Regions from separate parts of the Streptomyces sp. Rer75 genome, predicted to be linked through region 1. Evidence: riboswitches for the same ligand, from Rfam matches in the RefSeq annotation. Region 1 holds a riboswitch; the other holds the start of a gene.
What was found. A riboswitch is a leader RNA that binds a small molecule or an ion and turns the genes downstream of it on or off. The one in region 1 is predicted to bind glycine.

Region 1 (3,208 bases):
GAAGGCGCCGTTACGTTCGGTCACCTTCCGGTGGCTTGTTTCTTACTGGTGCCCGACTCGCATGTCACTCGAAGGAGATGCCCCGCAGCCGGCTCGCGGTTGCCCGGTCCAGCAGAACGGCGGAAGCGCAGCCCTCGGGCGGCAGCCCGCCCTCCACCCGCGTCACCAGCCGGTCCATCGCCCGCCGGTGCCGCGCGAAGGCGAAGCCGGAGACGCCCCGGCCGCGGGCGGCCTGGCCCTCCAGGGCGACCGCGGGGTCCACGTCCAGCAGCACCAGATGAAGACCGCGGCCGGTGCGCCGGGCGTCCCGGGCCAGCCAGCGCCGCACCCAGGGCTGTGAGCCGCAGTCGTGGACGACGACGCTGGCGCCCGAGCGGACCGCCCGGTGCAGCCCCACGTAGTGGGCGCAGCGGACCAGCGGCCGGTAGACGGCGTACGGCAGCCAGCGGGGCATGCGTCTTTCCCAGGTCTCCCGGGTGTTCTGCGAGTCCACCCGCACCACGGGCCTGCCGCCCGGGTCGCACCCGGGGACGACCCGGCTGATCAGGGTCGACTTGCCGCTGCCGGGCAGCCCCGAGGCGATGATCAGGTCACGCGCCGGGTAGCGCAGCTCCGCCCCCACCCCGCCGCGCAGGTCGTGGACGGCGGCGCGGCGATCCGGTCTGACCGTGCCGCCCGACGGCGTCCGCTCGTGCGGCGTCCGCTCCTGCCGCGCGGGCAGGGTTCCTCGGGTTGTCGCGTATGTTCCCTGCCCGTGCACCGTGATCGTCCTCCAAGGTCGGTCAAGCGGCTCCGTACCCCGAGAGTGTCAAGAAAAGGTAATGGCCATCAAGGAGGCCCCGGCGCGACCCCGCTCACAGAGTGGGGGTTCCCTTCCGGAGCGGACGTGCGATGATGTCCGCGCCAACCGCATACGCCAACTGCATACCGGCCGCTTGAATCCGCGCGGGAGAGTCCTCGGTCACCGGCTCCGCCGAATTGTCCGAGGCGCCGAAGGAGCAAGCCCTCCCTTGAATCTCTCAGGCCCCGATACCGCACGGATGAGGCAGATCTGAAAAGCGGGTCACGCTGTCCGTGGCCCCACCCAAGGTGCAAGCCCGGCCAGTCCCGCCGCGCGGGAATGGTCACGGCGAACCTCTCAGGTTCCGATGACAGATGGGGAGGACGCTGTGCCGTCCTTGTCGTCCCATCCGCCCCACCCGCACGTCATCGCCGTGACCATGACCCTGGGAGCCGCACCATGACCGACGCCCCGCCCACGCCCCGCCGCACCGCGCTGGACGCGGTCCACCGTGCGCTCGGCGCCACCATGACCGACTTCGCGGGCTGGGACATGCCGCTGCGGTACGGCAGCGAGCGCGACGAGCACACCGCGGTGCGCACCCGCGCCGGGCTCTTCGACCTCTCCCACATGGGTGAGATCGCTCTCACCGGGCCGCAGGCCGCCGACGCCCTCGATCACGCCCTGGTCGGCCATCTCTCGGCGCTCGCCGTGGGCCGCGCCCGCTACACCATGATCTGCGACAGCGAGGGCGGCATCCTCGACGACCTGATCGTCTACCGGCTCGCCGAGCAGGAGTTCCTGGTCGTGGCCAACGCCTCGAACGCCCAGGTGGTGCTGGACGCGCTGACCGAGCGCGCCACCGGCTTCGACGCCGCCGTACGGGACGACCGCGACGCGTACGCGCTGCTCGCCGTCCAGGGGCCGCAGTCCCCCGGGATCCTGAAGGGCCTGACCGACGCCGACCTGGACGGGCTGAAGTACTACGCGGGGCTGCCGGGCACCGTCGCGGGCGTGCCCGCCCTGATCGCCCGCACCGGCTACACCGGCGAGGACGGCTTCGAACTGTTCGTCGCGCCCGACGACGCGGAGCGGGTCTGGCAGGCGCTGACCGAGGCTGGCGCCCCGGCGGGCCTGGTGCCGTGCGGGCTGTCCTGCCGGGACACGCTGCGGCTGGAGGCGGGGATGCCGCTGTACGGGCACGAGCTGGGCACCGACACGACCCCGTTCGACGCGGGGCTCGGCCGGGTGGTGAAGTTCGCCAAGCCCGGCGACTTCGTCGGCCGCGGGGCGCTGGAGGCCGCGGCGCGCGAGGCCGAGGCCCGGCCGCCGCGCACGCTGACCGGCCTGGTCGCCGAGGGCCGCCGGGTGCCGCGCGCCGGTTACGCCGTGCTGGGCCCCGATGGTTCGGAGATCGGCCGGGTCACCTCGGGCGCCCCGTCCCCGACGCTGGGGAAGCCGATCGCCATGGCGTACGTCGACGCGGAGCACGCCGCGCCCGGCAGCCCGGGAGTGTCGGTGGACATCCGCGGTACCCGGGAGCCGTACGACGTGGTCGCGCTCCCCTTCTACCGCCGCGAACGCTGAAACCTCCCTTTCTGCCGCCGCGGGCGCCGCGGGGGCCGAAACCTCCCCTTCTGCGACCGCGCGCGCCGAAACCTCCCGTGACCCGTCTGTCTCACCACTGAAGACCCGTTTCCCAAGCACTCCCCTCTATCCAGGAGAATCGGACCATGAGCAACCCCCAGCAGCTGCGCTACAGCAAGGAGCACGAGTGGCTGTCGGCCGCCGACCAGGACGGCGTGTCGACGATCGGCATCACCGAATACGCGGCCAACGCGCTCGGCGATGTCGTATACGTCCAGCTCCCGGATGTCGGCTCCACCGTCGCCGCCGGTGAAACCTGCGGTGAGCTGGAGTCCACGAAGTCGGTCAGCGACCTGTACGCGCCGGTCTCCGGTGAGGTCACCGAGATCAACGAGGACGTGGTGAACGACCCGGCGCTGGTGAATTCCGCCCCCTTCGAGGGCGGCTGGCTGTTCAAGGTGAAGGTGACGGACGAGCCGGACGGCCTGCTCTCCGCCGAGGAATACGCCTCCTTCTCCAACAACTGACCCTCCTTACTCGATCGGGACCCTGATGTCGCTTCTGAACAGCTCCCTCCACGAGCTCGACCCGGACGTCGCCGCTGCTGTCGACGCCGAACTCCACCGCCAGCAGTCCACCCTCGAAATGATCGCCTCGGAGAACTTCGCTCCGGCCGCCGTCATGGAGGCCCAGGGCTCGGTCCTGACCAACAAGTACGCCGAGGGCTACCCCGGCCGCCGCTACTACGGCGGCTGTGAGCACGTCGATGTGGTCGAGCAGATCGCCATCGACCGCGTCAAGGAGCTCTTCGGCGCCGAGGCCGCCAACGTCCAGCCGCAC
Region 2 (3,208 bases), 5.3 Mb from region 1:
CTCGGCCATGGCGATGGCCCAGGCCCGCAGGCTCTGTCCGAACGCGGCCTACCTCACCCCCCGCTTCTCGCTCTACCGCCAGGTCAGCGACCAGGTCATGGGGCTGCTGCGGGCGCTGTCGCCACTGGTGGAGCCGCTGAGCCTGGACGAGGCGTTCGTGGACCTGGAGGCGGGCGGCACCGAGTCCCGGGTGGCGGCGGCGCGGGCCGTGGCGGAGCGGCTGCGGGCCGACATCCGCGCGGTGACCGGGCTGACCGGCTCGGTGGGCCTGGCCGGTTCCAAGATGCTCGCCAAGATCGCCTCCGAGCAGGCCAAGCCGGACGGCCTGGCGGTCATCGAGCCCGGCACGGAGCGGGAGCTGCTGGACCCGATGCCGGTGCGCACCCTCCCGGGCGTCGGCCCGGCCACTGCGGAGGCGCTGCGCCGGGCCGGTATCCACACCGTCGCCGAGACCCGGGAGGCGGGCGAGGCGGAGCTGGTCCGGCTGCTGGGCCGGGCCCACGGGGCGTCGCTGCACCTGATGGCCAGCGGGCGGGACGAGCGGCCGGTGGTCGCCGAGCGGGACGCCAAGTCCATCTCGGTGGAGGACACCTTCGACGTCGACGTGACCGACCGGACCCGGGTGCAGCTGGAGGTGGCGCGGCTGGCCGACCGCTGTGTGCGGCGGCTGCGTGAGGCGGGCCGCTCGGGGCGCACGGTCGTGATCAAGGTGCGGCGGTACGACTTCTCGACGCTGACCCGTTCGGAGACCCTGCGCGGGCCGACCGACGACCCCGGCGTGGTCAGGGAGGCCGCGGCGCGGCTGATCGACGGGGTGGACACCACGGCGGGCGTGCGGCTGCTGGGGGTGGGCGTGTCGGGGCTCGCGGACTACACGCAGGAGGATCTGTTCGCCCAAGCCGCCCAGGCCGCCCAGGCCGCCCAGGCCGCCCAAGCCGCTGAGGCCGCTCACGACGCCGTGGAGGGCCCGGAGAGGGGTTCCGGCGCCGAGGTGCCGGAGCCGGAGGGCCCGGGCGCCTCAGAGGCCGCTGAGGGCTCCGGGAGGCCACGGGTGTGGCTGCCGGGGGCCGATGTGCGGCACGCGGAGTACGGGGCGGGCTGGGTGCAGGGCAGCGGGGTGGGGCGGGTGACCGTGCGGTTCGAGGTGCCCTGGTCGGGGCCCGGCCGGGTGCGGACGTTCGCCGTGGACGACCCGGAGCTGGAACCGGGCGAGCCCCTGCCGCTGGTCCGGCCCCCCGAAAGCGCCGAGCCCCCCGAGCCCCCCGGGCATCCCGCCGGGGCGCCGGGCGACGGGCCCGGTGGGAGCGAACGGCCCGGTGGGGGCCGGGGGCGGGGTCAGCCGGTGACGTCGAGCCCGTAGTGGTGGTAGAGCTGGAGCTCCTGCTCCGGGGAGAGATGGCGGCCGACGCCGAGGTCCGGGGCGTCCTTGATCAGCGCCCGGTCGTACGGCACCCGCAGCGTGTCGCCGACGACCTCGCTCGGTTCGAGCGGTACGAAGACGTCCCGGCTGAACAGGCCGGTGCGTACCGCCGCCCACTCGGGCTCGCCGGTCGCGTCGTCGAGGTAGACCTCGTCCACAGTGCCGATCTTGGCGCCCTCGCGGTCGAATGCCTTGCGGCCGATCAGGGTCCGCGGGTCGATGTCCGTCTGCACGCTCTCTCCCACAGGTGGCGATGATCCGGTGATACCTACCAAAAGCCACATCCTCGTACGCGGCCACTCGAGCACCTGGCGGCCAACCCCTCCCGGCAGTAGCCGCGCTGGTACGCTGGCTGTGGCTGCAGACCCCGTGCGGGAGAGTCCTCCGACAATGGAGTCGGAGGCGCCGAAGGAGCAAATCCTCCCCGGAATCTCTCAGGCACACGTACCGTGCGGGCGAGGTCACTCTGGAAAGCAGGGTGGGCCACGGGGAGCACAGCTCCGGAACCCCTCCTCACCGACGGTGAAAGCCGGTCAGGCACGAACGGGCCGGTGAAGCTCTCAGGTTGAGATGACAGAGGGGGAGGCCGTCCGGGCACCCGCGCCGCGGTGCCCCTCGCCGGTCGTCACAGACCAGGAGGCCCCCGCAGATGACCACCCACCGCATCTCGCTCGCCGAACTGGAGCGCGGTACTCCATTCGAGCAGCGTCACATCGGCCCCGACGCCGGAGCGCAGGCCAAGATGCTGGCCCAGGTCGGCTTCGGCTCCCTCGACGAGCTGACCGCCGCCGCCGTACCCGAGGTCATAAAGAGCGCCGAGGCGCTTCGGCTGCCGCCGGCCCGCAGTGAGGCCGAGGTCCTCGCCGAGCTGCGCGCGCTCGCCGACCGCAACCAGGTGCTGCCGTCCATGATCGGCCTCGGCTACTACGGCACCTTCACCCCGCCGGTGATCCTGCGCAACGTCCTCGAGAACCCCGCCTGGTACACCGCCTACACCCCGTACCAGCCGGAGATCTCCCAGGGGCGTCTGGAGGCCCTGCTCAACTTCCAGACCGTCGTCGCCGATCTGACCGGCCTGGACACCGCCGGGTCCTCGCTGCTGGACGAGGCCACGGCCGCCGCCGAGGCCATGGCGCTGTCGCGGCGCGTCGGCAAGGTCAAGGAGGGCGTCTTCCTGGTCGACGCCGACTGTCTGCCGCAGACCATCGCGGTGATCGAGACCCGCGCCGAGCCGACCGGCGTCGAGGTCGTGGTCGCCGACCTGACCGACGGCATCCCGGACGAGATCGCCGAGCGCGGTGTCTTCGGCGTGCTGCTCCAGTACCCGGGCGCCTCCGGCGCCGTCCGCGACCCGCGCCCGGTCATCGAGCGGGCCCACGAGCTGGGCGCGATCGTCACCGTCGCCGCCGATCTGCTCGCGCTCACCCTGCTGACCTCGCCCGGGGAGCTGGGCGCGGACATCGCGGTCGGCAGCACCCAGCGGTTCGGCGTGCCCATGGGCTTCGGCGGCCCGCACGCCGGGTTCATGTCCGTGCGCGCCGCCCACGCCCGCAGCCTGCCCGGCCGCCTCGTCGGGGTCTCGGTGGACGCGGACGGGGACAAGGCGTACCGGCTGGCGCTCCAGACCCGGGAGCAGCACATCCGCCGCGAGAAGGCCACCAGCAACATCTGCACCGCGCAGGTCCTGCTCGCGGTGATGGCCGGAATGTACGCGGTCTACCACGGCCCGGACGGGCTCGCGGGCATCGCCCGCCGCACCCACCGCTACGCCACCGTCCTCGCCGAGGG

Region 2: another riboswitch for glycine. It lies ahead of gcvP (aminomethyl-transferring glycine dehydrogenase); the one in region 1 lies ahead of gcvT (glycine cleavage system aminomethyltransferase GcvT).

The regions. Positions count from the first base shown of each region.
Region 1 covers NZ_CP058693.1:6,857,903-6,861,110, reverse strand. Annotated here, with positions in the region: gene HYQ63_RS29590 (AAA family ATPase) at 65-760, opposite strand; glycine riboswitch at 937-1,045, shown strand; gene gcvT (glycine cleavage system aminomethyltransferase GcvT) at 1,241-2,368, shown strand; gene gcvH (glycine cleavage system protein GcvH) at 2,515-2,895, shown strand; gene glyA (serine hydroxymethyltransferase) at 2,921-3,208, shown strand, end outside.
Region 2 covers NZ_CP058693.1:1,515,711-1,518,918, reverse strand. Annotated here, with positions in the region: gene HYQ63_RS05805 (DNA polymerase IV) at 1-1,360, shown strand, start outside; gene HYQ63_RS05800 (PRC-barrel domain-containing protein) at 1,336-1,653, opposite strand; glycine riboswitch at 1,783-1,880, shown strand; gene gcvP (aminomethyl-transferring glycine dehydrogenase) at 2,070-3,208, shown strand, end outside.